Regions from separate parts of the Trichocoleus sp. DQ-A3 genome, predicted to be linked through region 4. Evidence: predicted binding sites of a transcription regulator. Region 4 holds the regulator's gene; each other region holds the start of a gene.
What was found. The regulator NtcA, encoded in region 4, controls nitrogen genes in cyanobacteria. The targets are predictions, from matches to a motif close to TTTGTANNNNNNNNTACAAA.
Positions count from the first base shown of each region.

Region 1 (8,138 bases), on a different contig from region 4:
TGCAGCAGCTCAAAGGGAATGTAGGTGGCGCATCCTACGGTAATAATGCGGTTCATACAGTAACAACTCAAGCACTGCCAGTTTCGCCGAACCTGGCGATTTCTCCAGAGTCAGCAGTTGAACGCAACGCATCTGATTCTCTTTGATCGTTGCACTGAGAGCCAGGCGCGCTGGAGCTGGGGCGGGGTTTTCCCGCCCAGAGCTGCGAATTTAGGCCGCGAATTTAGAAAGATTGATCTCTCGTCTTTCATGCCACCCTTCAGGAAGGGCAAAGCCGGACATCCTTCATTTTTGCCCTAGCACTTCTCGTCCTAGGTAAGGTTGCAGCGCTTCGGGTATCTTGATGGTGCCATCTGGTTGTTGATAGTTCTCCAGAATCGCTGCCATTGTGCGCCCGATTGCTAATCCGGAACCATTCAACGTGTGGACAAACTGGGTTCCTTTTTTTCCAGCTTCTTTGAAACGAATGCTGCCGCGTCGAGCCTGAAAATCCATGAAGTTAGAGCAGCTAGAAATCTCGCGGTATTTCTCAGCAGACGGCAGCCATACCTCTAAGTCGTAGCACTTTGCTGCCCCAAACCCTAAATCCCCAGTGCATAACTCAATGACGCGATAAGGCAACTTCAATGCCTGCAAAATTGCCTCGGCATTTTGTACCAACGATTCATGCTCTGCGGCAGAGTTATTGGGATGGACAAGTTTTACTAACTCGACTTTATTAAATTGGTGCAGTCGAATTAGCCCTCGCGTGTCTCGTCCGTAGCTACCTGCTTCCCGGCGAAAACAGGGAGTATAGGCACAGTGATAGATAGGCAGCTGCGACGCCTCTAAGATTTCGTCTCGATAGAGATTCGTCACCGGCACTTCAGCAGTGGGAGCTAGCCACAAGTCATCTTGAGCGCATTTAAAGCTTTCGTCGGCAAATTTGGGCAGCTGACTTGTGGCGGTAAGCGATTCGCTGTTGATCAGAAAGGGGGGAATCACTTCTACATATCCAGCCGCGATTTGCCGGTCGAGCATGAAGCTAATTAAAGCTCTTTCTAAGGCAGCACCAGCACCAATTAATGTGACAAAACGACTTTGTGCAACTTTCGCAGAGCGCTCAAAGTTGAGAATTCCTAATTGTTCGCCGATTTCCCAGTGGGGAAGAACTTCGGAATTTTTAGGTAAGTATTCATCCCCCCAACGGCGGACTTCTACATTCTCTTCTTCAGTTTTACCAATCGGTGTGGACTCACTGGGTAAGTTAGGAAACGATAACAAGAGCGCTTCTAACTCGGCTTTCAGGGTTCTTTCCTGGGGTTCAAGTTCGGCAATCTGGTTTTTGATTTGGTTGCCTTCTTCCCGCAATGCTTGGATTTCTGAGCCGTTGGGATCGCTACCCGATTTAATTTTTTGACCAACTAATTTGCCGATTTCGTTCCCACGAGCTTGGAGCTGACTTCGCTTTGCTTCTAGTTCTCGTTGCTGCTGGTCGCGCTGCAAAATCGGCTGTATGTCATATTGCCCGATCCCGCGACGATTCAGGCGCTCTTGTACACCTTCTGAATTTTCCCGTATCTGCTTGAGGTCTAGCACAGATTTTTTCCAGCTTTTTTTGCCAATTAATCAGAATACACTGCGATCGCGCGATCGCGATGATACAGCCGAGAGTCTGTATGCGCTCTCAGCCTTCTTTACTTGCTGATGCCGCAATTCGACCCTTTGCCTCCATTACTGTCGGTTGATGCGACTATACAACCACAAGGAAACAACAATCCCGGCAAAATGAGCGGTAATTGTATGTGTATTCGCCAGCACCACAAAAATATCTAAAGGTTGAATCAACCGATTAATAAATTGGGGATCGTAGATGGCTACCCCACCTTGAGCCTGAGCCAGCGACTTTGCCAGCAGAGTGCCGGTAATCGCTTCTGCGCCCAGAACTGCTAATAATAATCCTCCTAAACTAACGAGTAATCCAAACCTTAAAACTTTAATCGTATCTGCCTTTTTCGGGCGGAGGTTGGGATTAGAATCTTTTAGCTGTATGCCCAAACGGGTGTAACGCCAAGCTTGATAAACACTGAAATACAGCACTAAAAGACCGCAAACTGCAAAAAAGATACTGCCACCCGTCCCTGGGCTAGCAGCGGCAGCGCCACTGGCACGCGGCTGGGCGGCGGGGATGGCAAACAAGAAAATTATGCTCGAAACAACGGCTAGGACTAACTGAACCCAGAAGCCAGCCCAGCCAGCGATCCGAAAAGAGCCAGCGATTCGCTGTAGAGCTGAAGGAACGGGAGATGAATCGAACTGTTCTCGCATAAATTGATTTTAAATCGGTTTAATTCCGGATTTATCTATAAACAGAGCGTTTTGTTGAACAAGTAATGCAATCCCAAATTTATACGGTAATCTTCCTAACCACCAGTTTGAGGCAATGGGGCAGCAAAATTCAAAGATGTTTAACCTCTGGAGAACTTTTAACCCAATGGAGCCGTCTTTCTTTCGAGAGCAGGCTTCTAATTTACTTGGCTTTGATGACGGCCTGCCATTTCCAGAGCAGCCCTCTCGAAGTGGAAGCAGCATGATGAAATTCCTGCAACCAAATCTCAGGAAGCATTTACTCTCCGTCGCTTATGCAGTTGCTTTGGTAGGTAGTTTGGCAGCCTATCAAAGGACGGTGATGCCGAAACCGCTTTCGGTAGCGCAAAAACATTGGGCAGCGATCGCTACGGAAAACCCGGAGCGAACAGTCACGCAATACAGTGACAATGCCATTTTAATGCGCTCCTATGGCGTTCTGGACGAAGTCTATCAGGGGAAATCCATCTACCCAGCCTGGGAAGAATTCTTCTCGAAGTACAAAATCCAAGATTTCCAGGTTGTTAAACAACAGCAACGCGATCGCGCTGTCGAAGCAGTCATCACGATCTATGCCAAGTCCAAGCACGGAACCCCTGTTGTTTTGTCGCTTTCCTACCAGGTGCAATTTGATAAGGATGGCAAAATCATCCGTGAAGTCTGGCAGGCCAACCCAGAATTGAGTGTCTAAAATTGATGGTATCGTTCTGTCATTTTGCCAGCTGACATCACGCGCTGCTTTTGATCGTTCGCGGTCTTAATACACCAGTGATAGCAGCCTTGTTTGGGGTGTGTTTTCTGATTGATAAAGGCATCGTTAGATTGGGCAAACCGATCCTAATCCAATTTATTTGGCTGGGAGTTCAGTGAATTATGCAGATGAAATTTGAGGATATTTATCAGTTTTTTCAAGACCCTCCTCCCACTTATCTCAACAAGGAACTAGCGGTGTGTTATGTCCTTTCAGTTTTGATGAGCGGAGAATCCTATGGAACAGAACTCATCGGGCGACTAGAGAGTGAATATCCTACCTATCGGCTTTCTGATACCGTTTTATACAGCGCCTTAAAATTTCTGGAAGACCAAGCCGCTATCACAGGGTATTGGAAAAAAGTGGAAGGCAGAGGAAGACCTCGTCGAATGTATCAAATTCGCCCAGAGTGTCTGGAACAGGCTCATGACCTGGCTCGCCTTTGGGATGAATACACAATGAGAGAATCTCAAGCCATCTGAGCCAATCCCAAAGAAGCTCTCTTGCGATAGGCTATAGGTTATAGGCGATCTTGTATCTCTTGGACAAGAGCCTATTTTCCATTGTCCTATCTAGAAATTCGTGAATACGACAATTCTCTTTTCAACATTTCTGCTAACACTGTTGTTAGCAGTCGGTCTATTTTTCTTTATTCGAGCCTCCGCTAAGGATCGAACGCAACAAGTGAAACTGATTGCGGAGCAACCAGAAGAATCAATTTTAATTCAATTGCAACAATATTTCGATCGGCGTGCTTACCGGATTGCGGCGGTGGATGCAAAGCAAAATCAAGTTACATTCCAAGGCTTTGTCCGCCCCAGCTGGTTTTTGGCAATTTTTCTGAGCTTATTAGCTTTTTGTGGCTTTCTTTGTTTGGCGTTAGTTTTAGCAATTTTATTTCCCCCATTCGCTAAAATCTTTCTAGGTTTGGTTCTCCTTTCACCAGCCGCTGGCGTTTTTTACTGGAAAAAAGCTGGACGCAGCGAACAAGTTTCCCTGAAGGTGGAAACATTTGCAGGTGTCGAAAAAGAGACCAGAAGTTTAATTACTGTCATCGCCCATCGTGATGAATTGGCTCAATTGCAACAGGAACTGCAATTAAAGCCTTGCGAATGACAACTCTCTGGCTAAAAATCTTAAAAAATTCTAAAACCTGGTCAGTTTGTGAATCCAAAAGAATTTTAATTATGAGGAAAAATTCAAAATTCCTCCTATAAAACAATAGGGGCGGTTCGCGAACCGCCCCTATAACCGAGTTTTCACGTTTAATGCCTAAAACTTCAGCTGCTACGAACAGCGGCGAGGGTAGGCTTTTCCACAGGATTGTCGATTATCCTAAGGCTAGGAAACAGAAAATGATTTTCTTCAACATATTGGGCACCAAATAGCCCCTTTTCCGCCCAAAAGTACCGATCTGTGGTGTGTTCGTTCCGCTTCACGAGCAGCAAAGCAGGCGGAAGGATTCCTTCGGTTTGAATAAACTTTCGCGCGGCGGTGACTGGTTTATCTTCGCCACTTTCAATACTATACTGAGGGACATGCTCTAAAATTCTACGTCCTTCCTGGCGACGGCGACTTTTCCGCTTGCGTCTTCTAGCCAACCTCCTTACCTCCCCTTTAATTCTGACAGTTGTAATGATAGATACAAAAACCGTCGCAAGTATATCGGTTTGAGTTCAAAATATCAACCGCTTTTTACCGATTGATACAAACATTACAGCCCTCAGAAATTAAAATCGACAGCAGCAGAACGGGCAATAGACGCTATATATGCAAGCTTGTCCAAACTAGAGCCTAGATATAGCGTATAAAGGGCTATATTTATTCGACCTTGACAAAATTTAGCCAGTTTGGAAGCAGTTTCGTAACCAAACTATCATGAAAGCTCGCTAAAATTTTTGTAATAAAAAGAAACAAAAATGACGTCTTTGCACGACCTTTGCCGCTTCAGCGCAATTGCGTGTCAGGATCGACGGAAGAAAACCCGATCCGATGAATGCAATTTTCCTCGCTGTCAAGTACCCAAGTATAAGCGAATGTGTCTATGTCTACCAGTTCAGAATTCATAACTTTGTGCCAATCACAAGTAGCACTATTAACTCAAGGACTGGAAGCTGCCTTGAGTGTTGTGTATTTAACGGAAGAACTGGTAGAGGGCGTCCCAACTAAGCTAAGGCCGGTTGTTGCTTACCCACAGACAGCGGTGGAATGGGAAACGGATGAGATTTCGGCTTTGGGATTTTCCGATCGACCGTTGGCATCCATTCCTCGGTTATTGTCAGCGGCATCTCCGGTTTCTCAGGAGTCCGATGCGGTTTCTGAGATGGGTTCAACGGAATCGGCGGCTGAAGTCGGGAAAGAAGAAACGATTGATGAATTGCAGGCAAAGGCGGGGACATCGCCCCTCCAGCGATCGCTCTTCGCCGATGCTGACTTGAGTAGCTCCTCGCGCCAAATTGTGGTGCCTTTGTTGCATGAAGGTGTGGTGATGGGGCTGCTGGTGACAGCTCGTGAAGATAGACCTTGGAACCAGCGGGAACGAACCGCGATTGAACGGATTGCCGATACACTGGCGAGCGCTTGTATTCTGGATCGGCGTTCCCAATGGTTTGAGCAACAGCTGAGTCAGCAGCGTCATCTTCAGGCTCAACAGCGCGATCTCATGGACGATCTGATACATCAGTTTCGCAATCCCATGACCGCCTTACGGACGTTTGGCAAGTTGCTCCTCAGACGATTGGTACCTGGAGATGCGAACCGCGAAGTTGCCAACAGCATCGTGCGTGAAAGCGATCGCTTGCAAGAGTTGCTTCTACAGTTCGATCGGGCAGTGGATATGGACGAAGGAGAGTTAGTGCCTTTGTACGGGCAAATCGCGGATCGTTCTTACGATGCAGTTCCCGTGCCGATTGCCCCGTCTTGCCCGCTTCCCCGAAAAGGTGAAGATTTAGGAAATCTCTACTCTCCCTTGGGATTGGAGCCTCAAACAATTCCGACGAGAGCGCTGGCATTGGAATCCTGCTCGGTGGCGAAAGTTTTGGAACCGCTAGTGGTGACATCCAGCGCGATCGCCCAAGAAAAAAATCTGGCTTTATTAGCAGAAATTCCTCCGAATTTGCCGCCAGTACAAGCCAATGCCAAAGTGCTGCGCGAAGTGTTAAGCAATCTGATTGACAATGCTTTGAAATATACCCCGGCGGGTGGGCAAGTTTACATTCAGGCAGGAAATCGACGACATACTTCTCAAGGAGATTTTCAGGCGATCGCAATTAGCGATACTGGCCCTGGCATTCCCGTGCAAGATAAAGAGCATTTGTTTGAGCGACATTACCGAGGCGTCCAGGCAGAAACTGAGATTCCGGGGAGTGGATTGGGTTTAGCGATCGCGAGAGATTTAGTAGAACAAATGCAGGGCGAAATTGAAGTCATTAGCCCCGCCGAACACAACTGGCTCGATCGCAGTATTCCCCACACTCAAGGACCCGGAACGACCTTTATTGTCTGGTTACTAACTGAAGCCTTAAAGGGCGAAGATGAAGTTTGATAAGTTGCTCTTACATTTATTTGTATTTGAGCTGGTAATGGGTAATACGATTACTTATCTGAGGCGATCGGTCTGCATGGTATAGCAGTCATCAATGATTCGTGAAAACGAGATGCCCGACTTCCTGGAGAAGTTGGGCATCTGAACTGCTGGCATCTCACAACTTAAATAGGATTGTGATAAGACGCCATTTAGAATTAAAAACCCGATTTCTTCTAGAAACCGGGTTTAGAAAATACTTATTTCTTTGTGCCTATCTGCTTAAAGAATGAAGCAATCAGCAGTCAACTAGAATTGCACGCTTCATTCTGCAAATATTACTGCTCTAGCACTAACTCGTCATTTAACCGCAGATTCAGATCCGTATCCGGATCAATCGCAATCAGATCCACTCTATCCCGACCGAGGAACAGTCCGATGAGTCCACCAATTCCCAGACCGCCCAAGACTTCTTCGGTAGCGATCGCTTTGTCACCCGTCACCGCAGAAACCGCAGCAGCAGCAGCAGCACCTAATGCGGCATTCTTGAGGATCCCACCAACGCTAGTACCCTTGGTAACGGATTCGGTTTTGGTAATGGTTTGAGAAGTAGCATCGATAGCCACCCGTTGACCGTTCGTGAAAACCAGTTCCTTCGCCACAAACTGAGAGCCTCCCTGAGCCGGTTGCAGTTCACCGACCACTTGGCTGCCAGAGGGGATTAGCACCGTTCCATCAGATGTGGTGATATTTGCTGCCACCGTTAGCGTCAGCGGTGCCCTTTCGTCCTTTGTAACCAGAATTTTTTCTTTCTCGTACCTAACTGGGATGGTGGTTCCAGCCGGAATCGCGACTGTCGTGTCCTCTGGCGGTGTGTCGTTGAGAGAGACAATATAGGGCGAATTAATTGCCGCTACTTGTCCAGAACTCACCAATGCCTGATAGATGAAAGCTGCTACCTCCGCTCTGGTGGCATTCCGAGTTGGATTCAGCGTCTGGAGAGTCGGATAGTTCACCACAATGCTCTTTTCTGTTGCCGCAGCAATGCTACTACGAGCATAGGTAGAGATGGAAGAAGCATCGTTATACACTTGCAAATCAGCCGATACGGGATTGCTGGCAGTGTAATTCAAGCCATTCGCCAAGGAAACTAGAACTTGTTCGCGGGGAATATTTTGTGTAGGTCTAAAGACGTTACCGGGATAACCCGACAAAAATCCCATTTCGTAAGCTTCACGGATAGCCGAGTATGCCCAGTAGGTCGATGAAAGATCCACAAAATTAACAGCATTGCGGATTTTATTCTTGTTGAAGGCCTTACGAACCATCGCCGCGAATTGGGCACGAGTCACCGGATCGTTGGGTCGAAACGTACCATCGGGGAACCCGGCAATTACATCACGTTGTGCCAGTTCTTGAATAAAACTAGCAGCCCAGTAGCTTGAGGATACATCACTAAAATTGATAGCTTGAGCAACAGCTGGTGCCGGTGACATAATTGTTTCTACTAGGGGAGCC
Region 1 is NZ_JAMPKC010000011.1:65,317-73,454, forward strand. Features, by position in the region: partial or broken gene ribH (6,7-dimethyl-8-ribityllumazine synthase) at 1-23, shown strand, start outside; gene serS (serine--tRNA ligase) at 286-1,578, opposite strand; gene NDI44_RS17105 (DUF3611 family protein) at 1,714-2,307, opposite strand; gene NDI44_RS17110 (hypothetical protein) at 2,444-3,037, shown strand; gene NDI44_RS17115 (PadR family transcriptional regulator) at 3,226-3,579, shown strand; gene NDI44_RS17120 (cofactor assembly of complex C subunit B) at 3,680-4,213, shown strand; gene NDI44_RS17125 (DUF3155 domain-containing protein) at 4,378-4,698, opposite strand; gene NDI44_RS17130 (ATP-binding protein) at 5,142-6,641, shown strand; gene NDI44_RS17135 (S-layer homology domain-containing protein) at 6,959-8,138, opposite strand, start outside.
Region 1: the regulator NtcA is predicted to act here: its motif matches at 4,727-4,746, upstream of NDI44_RS17125 (DUF3155 domain-containing protein).

Region 2 (8,138 bases), on a different contig from region 4:
CATTCCCCGGCACGACTTGCTGAGATTGAGTTACTGCCGTTTCAAGAAGCAATCGGTACGGGTACAGCCTCCGGTGTAGATGCCGTAATGAGTGCCCATCTCCTGATCCCGGCTTGGGATGCCGAACGCCCTGCCACCCTTTCCGAACCGATTTTGACTCAACTGCTGCGGCAACAGCTGGGATTTGAAGGATTAATTGTTACCGATGCATTGGTGATGGGAGCGATCGCCAACCGCTATGGAGCAAATGAAGCTCCAGTCTTAGCTGTCGAAGCCGGTGCAGATATTTTGCTGATGCCAGTCGATCCTGCGGGTGCGATCCAAGCGGTGTGCGACGCGGTAGCACAGGGACGCATTTCAGAGGCGCGAATTCGTGCCTCTGTTGAGCGTATCTGGACAGCCAAGCGCCGAGTCCAACAAGGCACAGCACAGCCGCCTGTAGAGGCAAGGGCGATCGCGCCTGAAGTCCAACCAGCGCCTTCCCCATTCCCTCCCCATCTCCTCCAACTAGCTCAACCACACGCCCTCGCCACATCTGCCAACATCGTGCGAGAGGCACTCGTCGTTCATGGCGAAATTCCTTTACTTCCCAGTCAGGGCAACTTACGCAACTTAATCGTGGTGGATGACACCCTGAATTGTGATTTTCTCGATAAACAAGCACCGGCTGTGGCTCTGCCAAAACAGCACGGCTATCAACTCCAACTACTCGATCCCCACACCACCTTAATTCCTGGCTGGGTGTTTTATCATAAATCGGGTTTAAACGCCCAACCAACCCTACTCCAGCTGTTCATCCGTGGGAATCCTTTCCGAGGCAGTGCTGGCTTGACACCGTTGGCTCAGGACTTGTTTAAAAAACTCTTAGGAAATGCCGAACTCCAAGCGCTAGTGATTTACGGCAGTCCTTATCTTCTGGAACAGTTTCTCCCACACCTGCCCCCGCATATCCCTTGTGTGTTTTCTTACGGGCAGATGCCAGCAGCTCAGGCGATCGCCCTTGAAGTTTTGTTCGGTGCCCCAGCTCTAAGCATTTAGCAACTGTGCAGCACATTGATTAATTTTGTTAATCAATGTCATAACCGTTATCACCGATTATTTACGGTGTCTTCAATTTGAAAATACAGGCTTAATTATAAATAGACCCGTTCTTCGACAATTTCATCAGCATAAGGATATATTTTTATGTCAAAGTTCCCTGACTTTTGAAATCCTTATTAAACGAATAAATTCATTTGTAACTTGATATACTGTTCAAAAATTATTTCCGCGCTAAGCAGTATTGGATTATATTAAGTTATAGTCGTAGCTCGTTAGTTTCGAGGCTGAGACCATGACTGCTGATATAATGCCGCCTAAATCATCTGTGCAATACTCCATCGACGTTCTTCAAGAAGAAGCCCGTCAATTGGTGGAGAAAGGAATTGTGACTCGTCAGCAACCCATCTACGTTCTGTGCCAGTACATCCCTGCACGGGAGTGGGTTTGTGTTGAGTGTGAATTAGAAAGATGCAATATCTTACTCCGCGATCGCATCGGCGATCTGATGGGGCAAGAACAATGGGACAACGATTGATATTTTTTTACCTTTAAGACAATCCTACAGTTCCACTGGAAACAGTGAAACTCAGGACAAGCTTGATTCCACGCTTGTCTCAACTTAAGGAAAGACTGCTTTTATTCTTTCACCTGTTGATTCTTAATTAGCCTGGTTTGGAGAATATTCTGATTCTTTCTAGTGCGAATAATTAAGTTCGCTTCTTAGACCTATCCAAAAAGTGAAGATACCATTCTGAGCAAAACGTTGTGGAGCGTTGGCGTAACGTTGTCATCAACAATCGCGCTGCGATCGCGCAAATCTCTTTGCAGGATCTCTGCTCAAACCGAGATGCGTGACAACACTTCAACTCCTTCGTTTTGCTCAGCACAAACCTTCGGATAGGCTACTAGGAGCAAGCCTAATAAATGCTTTGATAAAGCTGCTAGCAATCCCCGACCTAAATCCCTGAGTTGGGGTCGCGCAGCTTTTCTAACTCAGTTCGCATTGCAGCAATTTGTGCAGTTAGCTCCTCTAGCTCCAATTGCGTATCTGGCTGGGCAACCGTTGTCACCGGCGTTGTCGCAGGGCGGCTCGGAGTTCCAGAAGATTGTGTGCTAGCTGCATCATTGGCTTGCGCCATTAGAGAATTCAGGAAAGTGCGGGCTTCAAGCTCCGTAATCTCTCCTTTTTCTGCTAGTTGTTGAACCACCAGATTGACGTCTGACTTTAACAGCTCAAGATTTTGCTCTCGCTTTTGAGTGTCTTGTACGCTCTCAACTAGAGAAGCGGTTGCACCCAAAGTAACGCGAAATCCTTTTTGTACTAACTCCAGCAGATTATTAGAGTTCATTAGATAAATCAGTCAGATTGAATGAAGGTTAGACAGCCCTTAGCGATCGCTTTCGATAAATAACCGCTCGGCACCACTCACTTTTAAGTTTCTAGCTTTCGGCTTTCCGCCAAGCGAGTAAACAAACGCAGGATCTGGCGTCTTAATGCTACCATTTAGCACACACAAAGGGACATTTTGCAGACTTCTTAGGATAGTAGCATCCGTCCTAAGAAAGAATCTAAAGAAACCATTTGCCCGCCCAGTTTTAGCCCATCTGTTCTAAATACTGATTAACATCCTCAATTAAGCGAGTGAGTTCTGCCTCCGTAGTCAGGCGAATGCGGTCATCTCGGAGGGAGATCAAAACTTTAGCGGCAAAGGGAGTCGGCCAGATATTAGGATTGCAGAAAATCTCTAGAAAGACATCCCCCGTGTATCGATATTCCATTGGTTTTTGGGGATTGGTTTTGCCACCGCCACCTGCAATGACTTTGAGACTCTGCATCAATTGAGCGATCGCGCCTTGTAAATCTTGGGCTGCCTGGGGCGTAAAGCTGAAGGAAACAGAACCTTCAACTAAGTTGAGGATGAGTTTTGAAGAAGACATGAGCAATCAAGAGTTTTGAATTGTGAATCAACTTATCACTCATAACTTAGAACAGACAGCATTTACAAGAGGATAGATGCAAGGTGAAGCCACAAGCTTTAGACTGAATGCCATTGAACTCTAAATGGCGAGTGAGGAAAATTCTGTGGTAGCAGATAACCGCTCGGCAGTGCGTAAGGTTTTAATCATTACCCTACTGCTCAATCTGTTCGTCATGATGTTGAAGGCAGTGCTGGGGTCATGGACGGGTTCTCTCAGCTTGCTAGCGGATGCCTTGCATAGCGTTACCGATAGCGCCAACAACATTTTGGGATTAATTGCCAGCCGATTTTCTTCGCCCCAACCCGATCGGGATCATCCTTACGGACACCAGAAATTTGAGGGCGTGGGAGCGTTAGGAATTGCCGCCTTCTTAGGAATTGCCTGCTTTGAAATTCTGCAAGGGGCAATTGAGCGAATTCTCAGCGGTGGTGGTAAACCCGTCATCATTTCCCCCTCAGAGCTGTGGTTGCTGCTGATTGTGCTGGGCGTGAATATTTTTGTCACGTTCTACGAACGCCATGTTGGGCAGCAGGTAGGCAGCCCCATTTTAATTGCAGATGCCCAGCACACCATGAGCGATGTCTGGGTGACAATTGCTGTTTTGGGTGGGTTGATTGGCGTCTGGCAAGGACAGGTATTGAATCTGCCGCAACTTCAGTGGTTGGATATTATTCTCTCCTTTCCCGTTGCCTTGTTAGTGTTTCGCAGTGGTTGGAACGTGATTAAAGATAATTTGCCCTGGCTAGTCGATGAGATGGCGATCGCGCCCGAAGCCATTCATGGGATCGTCATCCAAGTTCCAGGAGTGATTAATTGTCACGAAATTGCTTCTAGAGGCGTTGTTGGGCGTCAGGTATTCATCGAAATGCACTTGATTGTAGACGTCACCGATGTAGAAACTGCCCACCAAATTACAGAAGAAGTCGAGAACCGCCTAAAAGAAAGATTTAGCCCCGTCCGAATTTTGATTCACATCGAGCCACCTGCTTACCAATCCGATCAAATTACCTACGAAGCAGAATCAAAATCTAGGTAGTTTTCCACAGATGAGGGGACTTTTCCACAGAATTTTACGAGTTTTCCACAAAAGTTAAAGAAAACATAATTTATTTCAAAATCCAGTTGAACCGCTCTTTCAAGCCAAAAAGAGACAGAGCTTTCACTCCGTCTCTTAAACTTTGCGTACCTTGGCGCTAACCTTTGGGTACCTTTGCGTTAAAAATTCTTACTACTTTATTATTCCCACTCGATAGTTCCAGGTGGCTTAGAAGTAATATCGTAAACCACTCGATTCACACCCCGAACTTCATTCACAATTCGGGTGGAAATCGTTTCCAACAAATCGTAGGGAACACGCGCCCAGTCTGCCGTCATGCCATCTTCGCTAGAAACAAAGCGCAAGACAATCGGGTAAGCGTAGGTGCGCTGATCGCCCATTACGCCTACGCTGCGGATCGGCAGCAACACGGCAAAAGCTTGCCAGAAGTCGTGGTACATCCCCTGGCGATTAATTTCCTGACGAACAATTAAGTCAGCATCCCGCAGGATATTTAACCGTTCTGCCGTCACTTCGCCCAAAATGCGAATCGCCAGTCCGGGACCAGGGAAGGGTTGCCGCTGTACAATTTCCTCTGGCAATCCAATCGAGCGACCGACTTTTCGCACTTCATCTTTGAACAATTTTCGCAAAGGTTCGATCAACTTGAAGCGCAAGTCTTTGGGCAAGCCGCCGACGTTGTGATGACTCTTAATTTTCACTGCCACCCGTTCGCCACTTTTGGGATCGACGTTCGTGTCGGCTGATTCAATCACGTCGGGGTAGAGAGTACCTTGGGCAAGGTAGTCAAAGGGGCCAAGGCGTCGAGATTCTTCTTCAAATACGCGGATAAATTCGTGCCCGATGCGGCGACGCTTTTCTTCAGGATCGCTAATTCCTTCAATTTGATTGAGGAAGCGATCGCGTGCTTGCACATACTCGACAGAAATGTGAAATTGCTCGTGGAACAGCTTCACCAACCGTTCTGGTTCATACTTACGCATGAAGCCTTGGTCGATAAATACGCACGTCAGTTGGTCGCCAATTGCCTTGTGCAGCAAAAAGGCAAGCGTGGAAGAATCAACGCCGCCAGAAAGTGCTAGCAACACCCGCTTATCGCCGACTTTTGCCCGAATCTCTCGAATCGACTCCTCAACAAACGCCGCGGTTGTCCAAGTCGGTTCGCAGTCGCAGATGTGATAGACAAAGTTACGGATTAAGGCAATTCCCCCAATTGAGTGAACGACTTCAGGGTGGAATTGAACTCCGTAGAGCTTTTTCTCGTGATGAGCGATCGCTGCGGCTGGCGTATTTATCGTGTGTGCCAACACTTCAAACCCCGACGGCATCTTGGTTACAGAGTCCCCGTGGCTCATCCACATGGTCGTGCCATCTTCCACATTGGTGAGCAAATCTGTGGGATCGTCAATCAATAGCGACGCCTTGCCATACTCACCCCGGTCAGCTTTGGTGACTTCCCCACCCAATTGCTGCACCATTATCTGCATCCCGTAACAGACTCCCAGGACGGGAATCCCCAGGTTCCATATTTCCGGATCGCAATGGGGGGCACCCGTGTCATACACTGAACTTGGGCCACCAGAGAAGATAATCCCCTTGGGATTTAGCTGTCGTAGCTGTTCGGCAGTGGTGCGATAGGAAAGAACTTCCGAGTAAACTTGTGTTTCCCGAATCCGACGGGCAATCAGTTCAGAATACTGAGAGCCGAAGTCAAGAATCACAATCATTTGGCGATTTAGTTGCCCCAAATACTCGATTTGAGGCGGTGTTTCAGTCTGGAGAGTCACCGGCTTATCCTGAGTAGGTAGAGTACAGATGTACAGATAGTCTTTAATGGATTAAAAACTGGCTAATTGTTTATTGCTATTAGCCAGTCTTCCATGATTCGATTACGCCACTGACAATAGCGGCAGATAAAAAACTTCTTTATTGCTATTTATTAAGTTGATGTGTATTCATATAAAACTAACACACTTGATACAGTAACGAGGTACCTGTTTTACTTTTAACGATAATTTGGCGATCGCGGTCAAACAGGACGGAACCGACCGTAACGAGTTGTTCGCTGTGAGTGCGGATGTAATCGTGCGATCGCTTGTCAATGCTTTGAGCGATCGCGCCATAAACTTGCCCCACCCAATCGGTACTACCTGCTGCATCCAATTGGCGCAGGTATTTCAAGGCGTCTTCAGCAGTGGCACTCTTCAAAACTGCCTGCAATACCGGCGTTGGTAAACCGAGATTCGCACAATGAGCGGTCAAAATTTCCTGACGTCCATCTGCCAAGTGATGATGAGTGTGAAAAATCCCACCCGCAAGTTTCATCAATTTTCCGTGGTAGCCAAATAATAAGATATTCTTGACTTTTTGCACTCCTGATGATGCTAGCAATGGTCCCAGCCAATTCGCTGTCTTAATCATTCTTTCTGGATTGATTCCCAACCGCTGGGCTAAATCTAAGCCATTTTCCCCGATACAAAACACCAAACAATCAAAACAGTTAGCCTTCTGTTGCAGTTCCTCGCGGAAAGCCTCCAGTTGTCCGGGGGCACTCAGCGGTTGGGAAATGCCGCTTGTTCCGAGTAAGGAGAGTCCTTCCACAACCCCAAAGGCTTCATTTGAGGTGCGTTGAGCGAGTTTACGCCCTTCTGGCAAAATAATCGTCACCTGGATTTTCTCGTCAGGTTCCAGCATCCGCTCCAAATTCTCTCGGATCAGCCGCTGAGCATAACGATAAATAGCAGGTTGATCGTCAGCACTCACCAAACGCCCGATCCCTTCACCGCCTTTGATCGTGACTGAGGGCGGAGGATCTAAAAACTCTTTTTGTTCATTATTAATTTTTAATCCTTGATTTTTAATTTCTACCAGCGCCCAGACTGGCGTGTTGCGGGTAAGGTCAAGGTTATCGCCAGGATCGCTACGAGCGATCGCTAACGCCATCCCTTCACCGATACCGGCAACCTGCTCAATCGGAATCAACACCGTTTCGGCGGGTTCAATTAAATCTACTGGCACGGCGTCCAACGGTGACGCTCCTTGCTGCAACCAGCGCAAGGCGGCAACAGCAGCGGCACAGGCAAACACGGGCAATGTATATCCAGACCGGGGTTGGGGACAGATCATTGTTTAATAGCGATCGCAAACACTGACAAGCGTGACATTTGACATCAGAACCTTCGGGATTTTATTGGAATGTGTTTGTAGATAGGTTGTGTTCTTTGATTGACGACACGTTTTAGAAAATCCCATGAAAGCCATTATGAACTCAGTCACCAAGCCCCGCGCTCAAGTTAGCTGCCAGGAAATTCGCCCTAGCACAGTGGTGCTAAGACCCAGCGGTTGTCTAGATAGTATCACCAGCCCCGCTTTCAGCAAGTCTCTAGAGCAAGCCTTGGAGTTGGCAACTGACACTGTCGTAGTAGATCTGCTGTCAGTCAACGCCGTGAAAAGGGACGGAGTCAAGTGCTTACTGACTGGAATGAAGCGAGCCGTAGCACTAGGCAAGAATCTTTCGATTGAATTTCTGGATGTGGCGACGCAAACCGTTCTGGAATCGGCTCAGAACAACTTTGCGTTATAGCCGTTGTCAATGAGCGTTCAGTACATCGGGAGGTTAACACAGAGCTAGCTGTGTTAACCTCCCGATGTATTAAATACAAGTGAGAACCGCTCAATCATCCCAGTTGTGAGCCAAGATAGAAAAGCATATTTTTTTGGAGCGGACAAAGTTAACGCCTCACCTTACTGCTTTGTCCGGTTCAGGAGTCACTTCATCAGTACACGTGAATTCAGCAATGGCAGTCTTTTCAGAATCCATTCGCTTGTTATTGGTCATTAAAGCGATCGCCTTAACGAATTGACTAGGAAAAACGGTTCTCAACTCAACATTTGGGTGGTATAGATTTCTTCTCCAACAGTCGATTTATTACATTGTGTTGCTATATCTAACTCTCCGAAATTAGAAAATCCGTAAATATACTCTACTTACAGCGTGAGTTCTCGCTTAGGTTCTATCTATGAGCCTGATGGCTCTCAATTATTCCTTAACTGAACTAAA
Region 2 is NZ_JAMPKC010000025.1:31,526-39,663, reverse strand. Features, by position in the region: gene NDI44_RS23865 (glycoside hydrolase family 3 N-terminal domain-containing protein) at 1-1,038, shown strand, start outside; gene NDI44_RS23860 (DUF4327 family protein) at 1,334-1,576, shown strand; gene NDI44_RS23855 (hypothetical protein) at 1,998-2,390, opposite strand; gene NDI44_RS23850 (hypothetical protein) at 2,638-2,979, opposite strand; gene NDI44_RS23845 (cation diffusion facilitator family transporter) at 3,125-4,057, shown strand; gene guaA (glutamine-hydrolyzing GMP synthase) at 4,258-5,805, opposite strand; gene cbiD (cobalt-precorrin-5B (C(1))-methyltransferase CbiD) at 6,044-7,204, opposite strand; gene NDI44_RS23830 (hypothetical protein) at 7,329-7,661, shown strand.
Region 2: the regulator NtcA is predicted to act here: its motif matches at 1,235-1,254, upstream of NDI44_RS23860 (DUF4327 family protein).

Region 3 (8,138 bases), on a different contig from region 4:
TGGGGTAATTGATCTACCCGCGCACCTAATAAATCGATCCGCTGTCCGCCTGTAATTTTGGTATAAAGACCAAAATCTTTAGCAACTTCTCCCAACACAATTAGCTGATCTGGCGTTAGTTCACCACCGGGAACTCTGGGGATTACTGAATAAGTTCCATCCTTCTGAATATTTGCCAAGTAATAATCATTGGTATCCTGTAAACCGACGTGTGGGATTTCCAAAATATACTCGTTCCAAGTAGAAGCGAGAATAGAGGCAACCGCAGGCTTACAAATTTCACAACCCTTACCTTTCCCGTGTTTTTGAATTAAATCTTCAAAAGTCAGGATTTTTTGAGAACGCACTAAGTGATAAAGTTCCTGACGGGAATAGGCGAAGTGTTCGCAGAGATGATTTTTGACTTCTATCCCCGCTTTCTTCATCTCAGCTTTAAGGATATCCGTTACCAGTGGCACGCAACCGCCGCAACCTGTCCCGGCTTGGGTGCATTTCTTGACACCGGCAATATCAGTGAGTTTTCCTTCTTGGATAGCGCTACAAATTTGCTCTTTGCTAACATTATTGCAAGAGCAAATTTGGGCAGTATCTGGTAAACTCTCCACACCCATACCGACTGTGGCAGACTTGCCTTCGCGGGGTGGCATCAGCAAATCTTCTGGATGAGGCGGGAGGGCGATCGCATTCTGCACAAATTGCAGCAGCGTACCGTAAGCTGAAGCATCTCCTACTAAAATTCCGCCTAAAAGATGGCTACCATCTTCATTTAGAACCAGTTTTTTGTAAACACCCTGGATGCTATCAGTAATGGCAATTTCTTTAGCGCCGGGAGATTTGGCAAAGGCATCCCCGAAACTGGCAACATCCACTCCCAACAATTTGAGTTTGGTGGACATATCCGCGCCGGTAAAGCTGCTCGTCGCCGTTTTGCTCAGGATATCTGCCGCTACGCTTGCCATTGTATAGCCAGGAGCGACTAAGCCGTAAATTCGATTTTGATAGAGGGCGCATTCTCCAATGGCATAAATATTTGGATCGGAAGTTTGGCAAGAATCGTTGATAATGATACCACCGCGATCGCCTACTGCTAATCCACATCCTCTAGCGATTTCATCGCGAGGGCGAATTCCCGCAGAAAAGACAATCATATCTGTTTCTAACTCTTCACCATCAGCAAAGGTCATTTTAGTAACCTTGCCATCAATGCTGACAATTTCCGTTGTAGATTTACTGGTATGAATTGAAACCCCAAGTTCTTCTATCTTGTTGCGAAGGATGTTGCCACCGACATCATCAATTTGTAGTGGCATTAATCTGGCTGCGAACTCAACAACATGGGTTTTTAAACCCATATTTTTGAGAGCGTTCGCACATTCCAAACCTAATAATCCACCCCCAACGACGACACCAGTTTGGCAATTTTTCGCATAGGATGACATTGCCTCAAGGTCATCTATTGTCCGGTAGACAAAATTACCTTTCGCATCATTCCCTTTAATTGGCGGTACAAAAGGATAGGAGCCTGTTGCTAGAACAATTTTGTCATAGGCGATTGTTATACCATTCGCTGATGTAACTGTTTTTTCTTCCCGGTTAATCGCAACTGCCTTATCACCGATATGAATCTCAACTCCGTTTTCTTGGTACAAACCTGGTTGAACCAATGATAAATCTGCCGCAGTTTTGCCCGAAAAGAAGCCACTCAAATTAACCCGATCGTAAGCAACACGCGGCTCTTCGCAAAATGCGATCAAGTTCCATTCCTGCGCCGCTCCCTTGGCGATCATCAGTTCTAGAAACTTGTGTCCTACCATACCGTTGCCAATAACAATAAGATTCTTTTTGCCGGTCATGCAGTTTTATAACGCCTATTTTTACAATCTTCTTAATTAGTCGTATAAAAAATTTCAAAGTAAGTTTGTAAAAATTGTTACACTAAACTGTTTGGCTATGCAGTGTGCGAATGATCCCGATTGTGTTTTTGCATGAGGAGGAAAAACTTTATACCAATGTGGGTCAACTGAGCAGCGATACTTATTTCAAATTTGTTTGTAGAACCGCGCATTCAGCATCAAACTATTGGGGCAATGCCTACACAAAGCTAAGTTAATTTTTCCCCGACTTAAGGCAAAAATTTTACCGATGTAGCTTCTAACTGAAGCAGGGTGGGCAATGCCCACCCTGCTCAACGAAAATGTGACTTAAGTTTTATTCTTCTTTTGGACCAAAAACCATTTGTAGAAGCACTGGCTGACCGTCGGCGCGGTGATATTTATCTGCCCAATCCCGGATGACCATATCCAGTTCTTGCATGGCTGCCTCAATGCGATCCGGTGGAATATCCAGTTCCTCTAGTATTCGCATCACATTTAGCTGTCGGTCTGCCCAATCTTTCATCAGTCGGAAGTACCGGGCAGTATCCTCAATCATGATATAAGTGCGTTCTTCGTCCTCAGCGGGTGAGTAGGAAGCACGGGTGAGGGCGTAGAAGGGCAATCCCCAAGGAGAATCAATTCGCGTTACCGTACCGGAATAGATTAAGCGCCGCTTGATGTGTTCGGCGAATGCTTCGCTTAGAGGAATGCGGCGTTCTTCTGGCAAGTCTTCCTGGGAACGACTGTGGAGAAATTCAATTAATTCTAGAAACTGAAAAGCGTTGATTAGCTGGGCATCCGGCAGATTATTTGGCAGTTTTTCCTCAAGGTATCGCTTTTCGTCAGCGGTCAGGTTGGTGCTATAGATGCGCGATCGCCCCGGTTGCCACGGAAACTGCTCCATCCAAACATAGGGAAACTGAATTAAATACCGAGGTTCTTGGGAACCCAGCATCTTCAGCAGTTTCCCTTCGGTCAGCGCTTGCCGAACTTCCTCGACGATGACTTTGACTCGCTTCGGCTCAATGTGGTGCAGGTGCCCCGTCATCCGGATATTTTGACCCTGCTCCAAATAAGTCATGTAAATCGCGCACTTTGCTGCCGTGGCAGCAGCATCCAGGAAGGCTCCGTGTCGGTGCCCGCCGGTTCTCATCGCACTAAAGGCCAGATAAAACATGATCTGATCCATCGCACCGGGGCTAAGGCTTTTGATCAGATCCAGGTCGTTGCTCATATCAGGGGTGATCGCATCGCAAGGGGACAAAACACTGGTTCCTTGGTGAAAATGGTGAAAAGCTTATGTTTCCACATTTGCAGTGAGTTCAATTCACTCGCTGAAACTATTGAACTCTAAGCACCCCGATAGCATGAACGTAAATAATCTCTAATTATAGAAAAGGACGGCCTAATATATAGCTTTTGTCAGGGAATAAATTCTCCGTGACAGGCAAAGTTAGACAAATAGTGCCCCAAGTACACTGGCACAAACCTGCTAGAGCTTAGTTTGCTGCCTTCAAATGAGCTTTCATCGACCTCAGTCGCAAGGTGAAAAGCGGATCGATGACTTGTTCAGATTTGGCTAAATAGAGGATAATTCTAGACGATAGAGATATATTCGGGCGAAAACGCATCTCGGCGTCCGGTTCCTTTATCCGGAGACGGTTCGTTCCCACGTTTCAGCGATACGGCTAGCTCGGAAGACGTGGATGGCAGTTGCTTGGCAGAGGCGGACTCGATCCCTAAGAAATTACCTGAAGAGATTGATAGTAAGCTCAACAACATGATAGAGGTGTAAGGGCGCATAGCAGATGTCCGTGTCAGGGTTATAGTCCCTGATACGGAGTTCTTGATCGTTAACCAGGAAAAATTTCGGTTAGAGCTTAGTCGGTTCCGATTGAGTTCTGCTTTTGTTTAAGGTTAGAGGTACGATGCCTAAGGCTCAAAAATGAGTGCGATCGCTCCCAGGAGCAATAATTTTTTCCACAATCAACCATTTGCCCGATTGATTGAGATATCCGCACACAGAGAGCATCTGCCGATCGAGGCAGGTTTGGAGTTCTCCGTCTACTTCTGGGCGCAAGGCGATCGCTATCCAGGTTTGCTCTTCCCCAGCAGCTGGCTCCTTTACAGTGAAGGTGTAATCTTGCTCGGCATGGCGATGGAACACTCCACAGAAGAGTGCTGAGTTTGAAGCGGATTTTTCAATGCTTCCGCCAACCGCTTCCCCATCGCTGTGTTTCGTAAAGGGTGAGGGAACTTCCACATATTTTGAATCCTGTGGCGTCTGGGGTTCCAGGTAAGGGCAGTTGCCATTGAAGGGATAGGTGTCAGGGCGATCCAAGTAATCTCGTTGCCTGTGCAGCCAGTCGGCGCGATCGCGCGGTAAATTGAACAGAGGGAAAATTGCTGCTGGCGATCGCTCATCTTGTAACAATGCTTCTTGCAGGACTCGGACAGGTAAATCTCTGGGTTGACAACTTCGCTGCACGCAAAGCGCCGCCGCCATTCCTGCCGCCTGACCAATATTCATGACGATGGGCTGTAACCGGGTGGAACCGTTGGCAATATGGGAGACGGAGATATTTTTTTCGCAAACCAGCAGTCCATCCACAGACTCTGGAATTAGACAAGTGTAGGGAAGGGTGAAAGGAGTGCCAGTCCAGCGTCCACCCCAGCGAATTGATTTTGGTTTAACAAGAAAGTTGTAGTTAGGGTAATGGTGGTCGTTGGGGTAGTTGCCGAGGGCGATCGCATTCACCTCCCCAGTCGCATCCACAGGTAGGGGTGCAACCTTTCCCCCCGCTACTGGCAAGATATCCTGCTCTCGCACGGTCGCGAGTCCTATAAGGCGTCTGCTTTCTCGAAAGTAAGGGTGTAGGGCATAACCACCTCCACCGAGAGAGTTTTGAGTTTTGATTGAGTTTTGATTGAGTTTGGGAGTCAAGCGTGAGGGAAAGATTTGAGTCGCTAAGCCGTAACGCCGCCCCAGCTTAGTTTGAATAAAGCGGACAAAGCTTTGAGTGTGCCACAGACTCTCTTGAAGAAATTGATGCCGCGACGCCTCCGACTCTACCAGACGCCCCACGCCTTCCCCATAGTCATTGCCGCACAGGGGCCAGTTGATCATCAACAGATTCCCCGGTAAACGCCCATAATTGAGAAATTTCTCCCAACCGTAGCGATCCCAGCTACCTTGGAAGGATGAAGGAGGAAGGATAAAAGATGAAGGAGGGGGGGAAATTTCCGGCGCACTTGCTTCCTCACCGAAATCTTGCAGAATTGCCACCCAAGTGGGAGCCTGGACTGGGTATCGCTGAGTCAATTCATTGGGAGAAAGCGGGGCGCTGGGTTCGCCAAACTCTGATTGCAATTCCCATCCCCAGCGATACGGCACAGATGCTAGAGGCAGCAAGTCTCCCAGTTCGGTGCCATCTAGGGTGATTTTGGATTGAACGGTGAAATCGGCAAATCGAACGCCGAGGATGCGATCTCCTGTTCGCAAAACCTCTAAGGGCACTTGCCCCGCAACCCAGTCTAGATTTGGCAATTCTTGTACCCAATCAGCAAATATTTGGGCACCAATCCGGGGATCGTAACTAAACAGACTCACCCAACTATTGTTTAAGCCTCCCATTTGCCGAGAACGCAATTCCCCTAAAAACTCACCCCAAAGCCCCGTTTGAAAGGCAGCAAGTTCATTACCATCCGGGGCAGCAACCCCCGCTGAGGTGAGCATTCCCCCCAGCCAGGTAAATTCACTCACCAGCATTGTCTTGGCACCGCGACGGGCAGCTTGTATCGCAGCTGCGGTTCCTCCCGTTCCGCCTCCCACAACCAAGACATCTACTTCTATTAATTCATTCATCAGCAATTCCGTTTCAGAATAGACAATCGATCGCGAACAATAGACAATTAGCTATAAACAATCGGCTATCGAAAGTATAAAGTCCATCGTTTAAGGAAAAGCATGAAAGCACAAGTATTCAGAGGCGTCAATCAGCTCAGTTACGAAGAAGTGCCGACGCCGGAAATTGCACCCGATGAAGTCTTGGTACAAGTAAAGGTTGTGGGATTGTGTCAGTCTGACATCAAGAAAATTCGCTATCCTCTCTACCAGCCACCGCGCATTTTTGGTCATGAAACTGCTGGAGTAATTACTTCTGTAGGAAGCGAAGTGACTGGCTGGCAGATTGGGCAACGAGTTGTGGTCATGCACCATATTCCTTGTATGCGCTGCGACTATTGCCTCAACGACAACTTCTCGATGTGCGATGTTTACAAAAACGTCACGACCACGGCTGGATTTACTCCCAGTGGCGGCGGTTTTGCAGATTATGTGAAAGTGCCCGGTCACATTGTCCGCAGCGGCGGATTAATTCCCATTCCGGATAATGTCAGCTTTGAGCAAGCGAGTTTTGTGGAGCCGACAAATTGCTGTCTAAAAGCAGTTAAAAAAGCCCAAGTTGCTCCTGGTCAAACCGTTTTGATTACAGGTGCTGGCCCAATTGGGCTAATGTTTATCATGCTGGTGAAGTATTTCGGAGCTAGAGCGATCGCGACTGACTTAATTCCTTCTCGGATTGAGAAAGCTTTGAGCGTGGGGGCAGAAGCTGCATTCGATCCCCGCGACCCGGATTTATCAACTAAAATTAAAGCGCTTACTGGCGGATTGGGAGTGGATACGACTTTGCTTGCAGTTCCCAGTGACAAAGCTTTTTTCCAAGCCCTCGATTGTACCCGTCGGGGCGGTAAAATTTTATTTTTTGCTGAGTTTCCTGATGAAGTAGAAATCCCGATTAATCCAAATATTCTCTACCGCCGAGAAATTGATTTAATGGGTAGCTATAGTTCTTCTTACCGGATACAAAATTTGGCAGCAGATATCGTATTCAACCAGCGAATTGATGTGGAAGCATTAATTAGCGATCGCTATCCTTTGCAAAATTTAGCTGCTGCTGTGGAACAAGCGATCGCTCCCACCCCCGAAACTTACAAAATTCTCATCTATCCCCAAACAGCCGAGTGATTTTAGTAACAGTCTGTCTTCATTTAACTCTCTTTTAGAGAGTCTTTTTTTAAAGATTTTGACAGGGCAACCAGATAGATTTATCATCTATCTGATGATAGAATTTTTTTAAAATCTTTAAAGTATGGATACTTCCTCTCCGACGCGCGGACAACTAGAAAGAACTCTATCGCAACGCATCCAAGCTTTATACCGGGATCAACTGGGGCATCAACCTAGTCAAATTACCTGTCAAATTTTTGATGAAAAAATTGCCATTATTCTAGAAAATGCCATCACGGCACCAGAACAACTTTTAGCAAATAGTGGTCAAGAAGAGCTGGCTGAGCAAGTAAGGACAGATTTAGAAAAAGCACTTGAGCCAAAACTAAAAGCGCTAATTGAGGAAGTAGTTGGCGTATCCGTGATTGACCTGCTCAGCGATGCCAAAGTAGATACAGGTCGTACTGGTACGATTGCTGTCTTAGCAAACGCCCCTAAAGTTCGTAATTAATCCCCCTTCTCTGCTAAGTATCTAGCTCAGCATAGATTTATATTGATGGTTTGCACTCAGCAGCCTTTTTCAGTTTTTAGGGTGTATCTGACCCTTGTGCGATCGCGGTATCCCGTCTCTCTATAACAACTAACAAACAACCATTTATCAATTGATGACTCAATCTATAAATCTAGATTTATTTATTTAAATTAATTGAGATAGCGATCGATGAGAGCTTCTAACTCATCAATGACATAAGGCTTGCTAATGTAGTCATTGCAGCCTGCAAACAGAAGACCTTCCCTGTCTTCTGCTCTTGCCAAAGCCGTCACAGCAACAATGGGGATCTTCATCGTTTCGGGGTTCTGTTTTAGAGAACGCACAACTTCTACGCCGTGGATGTCAGGTAGAAGAATATCCAACAAAATCAGCTTTGGCTGATAATGTTGCGCCATAAATAAAGCTGCCCGACCCTCCTTTGTCGTTATAAATGAGCAGTCAAGAGCGAGTAGCACTTCGCTCATGAGTAGCAAGTTGTCTTCATTGTCTTCTACAACCAAAATGAGAGGCGATTCGATATTTGCCTGGGAGGCAGGTTTTGAGAAAGAGTGCAGATTTAAGCGTTGTTCGGGGGAACTCATCAAAATACGAAGCTATCCTCTCCAGAAGTGGACAACCGAGGGGTTGCCCAAGTTATACCCATTCACTTGATTGACGGTACACGAATGATTCCCTGTTTGCCCCTTGTTTTACAAGGGTTTAG
Region 3 is NZ_JAMPKC010000002.1:508,910-517,047, reverse strand. Features, by position in the region: gene nirB (nitrite reductase large subunit NirB) at 1-1,853, opposite strand, end outside; gene hetR (heterocyst differentiation master regulator HetR) at 2,209-3,108, opposite strand; gene NDI44_RS05520 (hypothetical protein) at 3,471-3,677, opposite strand; gene NDI44_RS05515 (FAD-dependent oxidoreductase) at 3,814-5,739, opposite strand; gene NDI44_RS05510 (zinc-dependent dehydrogenase) at 5,842-6,900, shown strand; gene NDI44_RS05505 (DUF2294 domain-containing protein) at 7,025-7,393, shown strand; gene NDI44_RS05500 (response regulator) at 7,585-8,016, opposite strand.
Region 3: the regulator NtcA is predicted to act here: its motif matches at 1,918-1,937, upstream of nirB (nitrite reductase large subunit NirB).

Region 4 (8,138 bases):
TCATCATTGAGCATTGCTCGTCGCTCATTTCATCTTTTAAAACTTCACCAAAATCTCGCTGAATCGCTAAATATTCACCCTCAATAACTCCCTTTTTTGGAAGAATAGGGATGATCAAAGGCTTTTTGAAGGCTGAGAAAGCTTGGTTAATATCATCTAATAAAGACTTATCTTCCATTCTTTTTGCTATAGAGGTTGGAAAAAAGAGAGTTTACAATTTATTTATAATATCTATATTTTGATTTGCTTTTTAGTACCTTTTCTGGAACTCGCGCAGAGGACATTGTCCTCCGCGCTCCAACTACAACGTCTAGTCAGACAAATACAATTACTATATTATGACTTTAACATGCACAAAACAAGCATTTTATTATAAGTATATTCGAGCTAAATAAAATACATCGATCAGTTGCACTGATCGATGTATTTATAAATCGAATTAGATGAATTTCAAGTAATAAAAAACAAGCGATCGCTTGTTTTCAAAAAGAGCGATCGCGTGTTTTAATTCACTAACTTTGCACTCAACTCATTCTTAATCCGATTCAAAATTGAGGCTTCATCCAGTGAAGTCAGAATGCGACTTACCACGGCTTTTGGGCCATCGGGACCCCAGGAAGCGCCATTTGCCAAGTAAGTTTTAGTGACTTGTCCAATCCCGTAAGAAGAAACCCCAGAAACACCTGCCTGAGTCACGGCAACTGATAGATAGGGACCTAAAGACACCCCACCCGTTGCGGGTGCGGAGAGTCCTAAGAGACTTTTCAGGGAACTCAGTCCCAAAGTTGCCAAAAGTTCGCTAGCGCTAATTCCGCCCATACTGATGGCAATTTTTTGTAGCAGTCCCACCGCTCCAGGCTGAGTCATGGGAATGCCGTAGAGTTTAGATAACGTGAGAATCATTGCCACGTCGATAACGGCACCGCTGAGGAGATCGACAACCGTGACCGGGTTGAGGGCGATCGCAACTGCCTTCGTCATCACCCCTTTCCAGATGATCTGATTCGCACTTTCATCGCGAATCTGCATCTTCCTAGCAATCATCTGTTCGTTCACATCATCGGCATACAGCATGGTGTTGAGCGCTACCAAAGCCTTGCCTTCTCGGTGCAAAATTTCCAGAATTTTCAGCTTCAAATCCAGAACTTGGGGCGTTCCCGGTCGTCGCTGCACTGCCCTCGTTCCGTCAGGACGGCGAACCGCCTGCGCCACCAGGGGAGAGGCAGCAACCATTACAATTTCATCCGGTGAGAGCAATTCCCGCACCCGTTCATCCCGAATTTTGCGATAAATCGCCATCCGGTCGGCATCCGGATACTGGTCAATTTTGTTAAATACCAGCAACATCGGTTTACCGACTTCCCGCAATTGCGAGAGCGCCTCGTATTCCACCTTGTTCATGTCGCCCGAAATGACAAACAGCAGCAAGTCTGCTTGTCTGGCAACTTGTCTGGCTAAGGTTTCGCGGGTTTCTCCGTCTACTTCGTCAATTCCAGGGGTGTCAATTAGCTCGATTTGGGAATTGCCCGCACTCGGCAGCGTGACTCGTAGGATATCGCTGACGCTTCCCGCCTCATTCTCCTGAGTCAGTTGCCAGCTGGCACCTTGATGGGTGCGGGTGACGCCATGAAGCGGTCCCGTTTCAAACACGTTCTGACCTAATAAGGCGTTCAGTACTGAAGATTTACCCCGTCCCACCATCCCAAAGGCGGCAATCTGGACGACCGATCGATCTAACTTCTCCAGCATCGTTGCCAAATCATTAATCTCGGATTCCAGTCCCGTCCGCTCTTGAGGAGTGAGATCCAGGTTATCTACCAAGTCTCGCAGAGCATTTTGCGCCTTTTTGTAATTCAGTTCTGCTTGGATGTCATCAAAGCTCAAAATGGCGTTATCTAGTTCCCGATCCAAATCTGTCGCGTCCGGGGTTTGTGAAGGGAACTGGCTGGCATTTGGGGTTCGGTCAGACGATAAACGACTCAAAATTGCACCTTTTTTGCTCAGATGTTACTCTTCTTTCATCCTAGTCAATACCGATCTAGTCTGGCACTTTCCATATCCAGAGGGATATTTTTACTCGGTTCGTGCCAGCTCAGTATCAGCTGTGAGAATGATGTTATCTCGAAGGCGATCGCAATAAGTTTAGTATTGTTGCTGAATGAAGGTATTTGATCGGCACAGCGATTGTGAGTTCTAAGCGTTTACCTCAAACTACTGCCCACGTCCGAATTACCCATCTTTCCTGGCAACGGGGCTTTCTGGCAGGGGAAGTCACGGCGGCGGAATATGAATGGCAGTTCCAGTGGTGTTTCCGACAGGGTCAATTGTCGGTGACACCCTCTTTGGGACGCGCTTTAATTCAGGAACCTCTGGGTCGATTTTTAGAACAGAAAGATTACCAGCTAGAGCCTGGAGGGGACTATGCGTTTACGATCCGGGCGGAACTTTAAAAGTTTTGAGTTTTGAGTTCAGTTTAAATTAAGAAAGTTAAGAATGACAGAGTTTCCTAGTTCCTCGTCTCTCGTTGCTTCATGTATCTTTCGATGAGGAGGATGGCAACAATGTCATCGATTGGTCGGGGTAGACTCCGCATACCTTGGGGAATCAGGCGTCCTAAACCTTGGGGAGGGTACATTTGCCAATAGCGATCGCGTGCTTCCAAGGTACTGTAGCGCTCATCTACCAGGACAATCGGCACCGACGTTGGGAACTCTTGCTGAAGTTTCTTTTTCCAACTTTTGGAAGTGGTTTGATCGCCCATCACTAGAGTATCAATCGGAAATTTTTCACATAAGTCAAGGATCGTTGCGATCGCTGCTTCTGCTGGTACAACCTGGTGGTAATGCAGAGAATTGTCTTTCCCCACTACGGCTAAACCACACTTATCGCGCCCTGGATCGAACCCTAAAATCATCTGAATTGGCTAATCGCTAATTTACAAATGGTTAATTGCCATTAGTCATCATCTCATCACTAATGACTAATAAATTACATCCTGACCACAACTTCTCCGTCTTCAACCGCCTCCAAATTTAATTTCATGGGTCCGGCAATATAGGCGTCCTCAGCCACGACTGCTTTCAGAGAAATCGGCTTATTGTGCTTTTTCAACTGCTCGATAAACCGAATCAAGCTAACAATTCGATTGTCGCCAACCTGAACTGTATCGCCCAAAATCCCCGCGCGAGTAGCTCGGAACTGGGATGCTCCAAGCAGCAGGTCAATCCGCTGCCGAATTTGTTGGTCGGTCATGTTTGAAGGATCGGCAGATGTCGTTGCTACGACTTCACCAGTGCGGAATACAACTTGATTGGGTGCGGCGTCTGCAAAGACTTGTACCTGCTTTTCTCCCTGGACATAGTTACCAGCCGAAAAAACTCGGACTACATAGTTTCGACCATCCTGAATCTGGTTGATCAGTTGCTCGACCTGTGCCTCTGTAATTTGCACGACCCGTTCGTTCGCCACCTTGTTGAGACCGGGTTGGGTCGCTTTAATCGCTGTCCGATTCGCTTCCCGTAATAGCTGCTCAATGACCTGTCGGGCTGCAGCTGGCTCGACAATACGAAAAACGCCAGCCGCCAGAACCTGACCGCGCAGCAGAGCCAGACTACCCTGACGCAAAGTTTGATAAGACTGGTAATACTGTTCTAAGGTTGCCACTTCCTGCTCTAGGGAAGCTTGTTGTTTTTCGAGTTCTTTAAGGCGATTTTCTCGCTGGGCAATCACCTCATCTCGTTGAGAAATTTTGTTATCAAGTAGAGATAAGGCTTTGTCTCGCTGGGCAATTTGCTCATCGCGATCGCTCAGGCTCTTCCGAAAGGCAGCAAGTTTCTCATCAAGTTCCACAAGGGCTTGATCCCGCTTGAGAATTTGCTCATCGCGTTGGCTAATTGCTCGGTCTTGCTGGGCAATTTTTTGGTCGCGCTGAGTCACTTTCGCTTTGAATTCAGTAATTTCAGCTCTGACTTGATTTCGCTGCTGGAGCAATTCTTGGCGTTCTGCTTGAAGTTGTTGGATTTCCGAACGTAGCGTCTTGGCTTGCCCTGAGACAGATGTAAGCTGTTTTTGGGTTTGCTGAAAGCTGCTGGCAACCCGGGTCAGTTCGCTTTGAGTCTGATTTAGTTGCGCCTCCGTCTGGCCTTGTTTAGCCAGCGCAGCTGCCAAAGATCGATTAATCGCATCTAAGCGCTGCTGAGCGACAGATTGCTGGGTGCGAGCTTGAGCGAGTTCCTTCTCTACTTGCTCTTTTTGGGCGGCGGTTTTAGCAAGTTCGCTTTCGGTTTTCCGTTTCTGCTCGTTCGCTTTAGCAATATCCTTACTTGCTGTCTTGAGTTTTTTCTGCACTTCTTGGAGTCTAAAAACTCCAATCCGCAATTGTTCGCTGGTCGCGAAGATGATTGTTAGTGTTGAGGCAGAAATCGTTAGCCCTGTCAGAATCGTTACTAAAACAGCTGTTTTGCGGGGACGCAGATTGAACAACGACAGGCGTGCTTTTCCCACGCGCGTGCCAATGCGATCGCCTACCGTTGCGATGACGCTTCCCAACACTAAAATAGACAAAATCAGGAAGAGCGCACTGTCGGTCATTGTCTGCTACAGTCATTCCAGTTACAGCCTATCGCATCGCAGGCTAGAGAAAGGGTTAACAGGAATTAAAGATCGAAGGTGAAATCGGAAAGGTTAAAGGTTGGAAGGTTGAAAACTATCCGCTTAAAACCTGACACCTTTTAACTCAACTCCCGACTAAATGTTAAAACTGGATAACCTGCTCGCGCTACCATGCCGTTTTAACCAACAACCTAACCTACAACCTGACGAGAGCCTCTAGCTGTTTTCAAGTAAACTGCTGACTCAGTGTAACTGGGTTGTGTACCGTAATTTTTTTCTTGTGGATAGAAATCATTTTTTCCTCCCGCAAATCTCCCAGTAAGCGGGTGACAGTTACCCTGGTGGAGCCGATTGCTTCTGCGATCGCTTGATGAGAAAGCTTCAGATCGATCGTAATTCCATTGGCGGTAGGAACGCCAAAATCACGGCACAGAATCAACAGAAAACTCACCAAGCGCGATCCCATATCTCGGTGAGCTAATGTCTCAATCATCATTTCTGTTTGCAAAATGCGCGAAGAAAGCCCTCGCAGCATCAACATCGATAGCTCCGGATTATCCTTGAGCGATTGCTCTACCTGATCGATCGGTGCCGAAAGCAGCTCCACTGGCGTAAATGCTACAGCGTGATAAAACCGATCCGAACGATGCCCTGTAATTAAGGACAGTACTCCAAAAACGCTGTTTTCTCGCAGCAGCGCCACGGTAATTTCTTCCCCAGCTTCATACACGCGAGACAGCTTTACTGCACCTTTGAGCAAAAAGTATACCCGTTCAGCCGGGTCTCCTGGGAAAAAGATCGTCTTGCCCCGCTCAAAAGTTTCCACCACGGGTGGAAACGCCCCACCTCCCAGTTGACGGAACACAGCTGCTAGCGGTCTATCTTGCGTCACTGCCACTTCCTTTTTCCTAAATGCTGCCCTACAGACTTCTGCAACTTTCTGTCGGAGGAACTTTAACCATAGCAAAACAACTATGAGAGTTTTCTGACATTAGACACAGATAAACTGACTTCCAAGCGGTTTTTGTGCTATTTGATACAAAATTTTAAAGTAGTTTCCCCGGCTACCTTCTTTAGTTCTCTCCCTGCTCAAGGCAAGTAAGATTATGACGGAAAATGTTGATATCTTGACAGTATCTGCGCTATCGGGTGGGATGCATGGTGAGTAAGGAGGCACGCTCCTTACCCGTACTAGACAGCCTTGCTCCGGGCGATCGCGATCTTGAATACTCCCCTAAATCGGATATCCTCTAATATTGCCTTCAAAATCGACATTTATGCTAGATTTAACCGGAAAAAACGCCCTTGTCACCGGCATTGCCAACAATCGATCGATCGCCTGGGGGATTGCTCAGCAACTGCACCAAGCGGGTGCGAATCTAGGAGTGACTTACCTGCCAGACGACCGGGGTCGCTTTGAAAAAAAAGTGGCAGAGTTGGTAGAACCCCTCAACCCCAGCTTGTTTTTACCCTGCGATGTCCAGAATGAGACCCAAATTCAGTCTACATTTGACGCCATCCGCGATAAGTGGGGTAAGCTAGACATCCTGATCCATTGTCTTGCCTTTGCGAACAAGGAAGATTTATCAGGTGATTTTAGCAACACTACCCGCGCTGGCTTCACCCAAGCTCTAGAAATTAGTACCTATTCTCTGGTGCAACTTGCCGGGTCAGCAAAACCACTGATGACAGAAGGCGGCAGTATTGTCACGCTGACTTATCTAGGCGGCGTTAAGGTGATCCCCAACTACAACGTAATGGGAATTGCCAAGTCTGGATTGGAAATGAGTGTCCGTTACCTGGCATCTGAATTAGGTCCACAGAATATTCGCGTGAATGCAATTTCGGCAGGTCCTATCCGCACTTTGGCATCGTCGGCGGTAGGTGGCATTCTGGATATGATCCATCACGTTGAGGAAGTAGCACCGCTGCGACGCACTGTAACTCAGAAAGAAGTGGGAAATGCGGCTGCTTTCTTGTGTAGCGATTTGGCAAGTGGCATTACAGGTCAGGTGCTGTATGTCGATGCGGGATACGAGATTATGGGGATGTAAAAAGAATCAAACATTAAAAATTAAAAATTAAAAAGCAAAGATTCTGCTAATTTTTAATTTTTAATTTTGCATTTTTAAGGCTTTCGCGTCTCCCAAATGCTCAGTAACGTAGGATAATAAACTTAACTTTATTTTCTTGAGTGAGCATCTGCGATGCAGGCACGCGATCGCCAATTTACACCTTCTCCAAGCATTGAACAGCTTTTGTCTCCTCGCATGGCAAGGGTTCCCCGCAAGACGGGCGAAACGGATGTTATCGTCACCGTCAAATTAGACGGGAATGGCACTTGCAATGCAAAAACTGGCATTCCGTTTTTAGACCATATGCTGCATCAAATCGCCTCTCACAGCCTGATTGATTTGGATGTAGCCGCGACGGGAGACTTGGAAATTGATGACCACCATACCAATGAAGATGTGGGAATTACCCTAGGAATGGCGTTGCATCAAGCACTGGGCGATCGCAAAGGAATTGTCCGATTTGGGAATTTCCTCGCCCCTCTCGATGAAGCGTTGGTTCAGGTAGCGTTAGATTTTTCCGGACGCCCCCACCTCAGCTATGGCTTGGAGATTCCGACTCAGCGAGTCGGGACTTATGACACTCAGCTAGTGCGGGAATTTTTTGTGGCGTTGGTCAATCACAGCCAGATGACGCTGCACATTCGCCAACTCGATGGAATTAATTCGCACCACATTATTGAAGCGACGTTCAAAGCGTTTGCGCGATCGCTCCGCATGGCAATCGAAGTTGATCCCCGTCGTAGCGGTACGATCCCCAGTTCTAAAGGCGTGTTATAGGTTTCCTTGCAAATACACTCCGATAAAGGCAACGAGAGCCGGGGAAATCCTCACCAGGCTCTCGCTTCATTCTGCTGAAGTTTCCGCGACCACTGACTCTCAATTCTTCTATGTCTTCAGAAATGAGAACTTATGGAAGAGGTTTGCGGATATAGCCATATTTATTGCCAATCTTAACTTTTGCTAGCCCTTGCGAAAAAGATTGAGCGCTATCAAATTGGGGTTTAATTACGAATTTGCCACTCTTATTGATATAGCCCCATTTGTCGCCGTTCTTTACCGCTGCTAGGTCTTCTGAAAAGTTATAAATATTATCAAATTGTGGGGGAATGACAACATTGCTTGCCTTGTCAATATAGCCTACCTTAGTGTCTATCGTTATGCCCGCCAGTCCTTGAGAAAAGTCCCCAGCCCAATCAAATTGGAGTGGAATAACAAGATATCCCATTTTGTCAATATAGCCCCACTTATTATTACTGGATATCACTGCTAGTCCTTCCGAAAAAAACTTAGCTTCCTCAAATTCCAACGGAACAATAACGTCTCCCCGATTATCGATATAGCCCCATTTGTTGTCTTTTTTGACTGGCGCGAGTCCTAGGGCTGATTCAGTGCGATCGCTTATAGAAAAAGATTCAGCAACATCAAACTGGGGTTGAATGACGAAGTTGCCTT
Region 4 is NZ_JAMPKC010000001.1:6,252-14,389, reverse strand. Features, by position in the region: gene NDI44_RS00080 (ankyrin repeat domain-containing protein) at 1-178, opposite strand, end outside; gene NDI44_RS00075 (GTP-binding protein) at 505-1,911, opposite strand; gene NDI44_RS00070 (DUF3146 family protein) at 2,187-2,450, shown strand; gene NDI44_RS00065 (pre-16S rRNA-processing nuclease YqgF) at 2,507-2,914, opposite strand; gene NDI44_RS00060 (DUF3084 domain-containing protein) at 2,989-4,590, opposite strand; gene ntcA (global nitrogen regulator NtcA) at 4,838-5,509, opposite strand; gene fabI (enoyl-ACP reductase FabI) at 5,889-6,665, shown strand; gene hisB (imidazoleglycerol-phosphate dehydratase HisB) at 6,819-7,463, shown strand; gene NDI44_RS00040 (WG repeat-containing protein) at 7,594-8,138, opposite strand, start outside.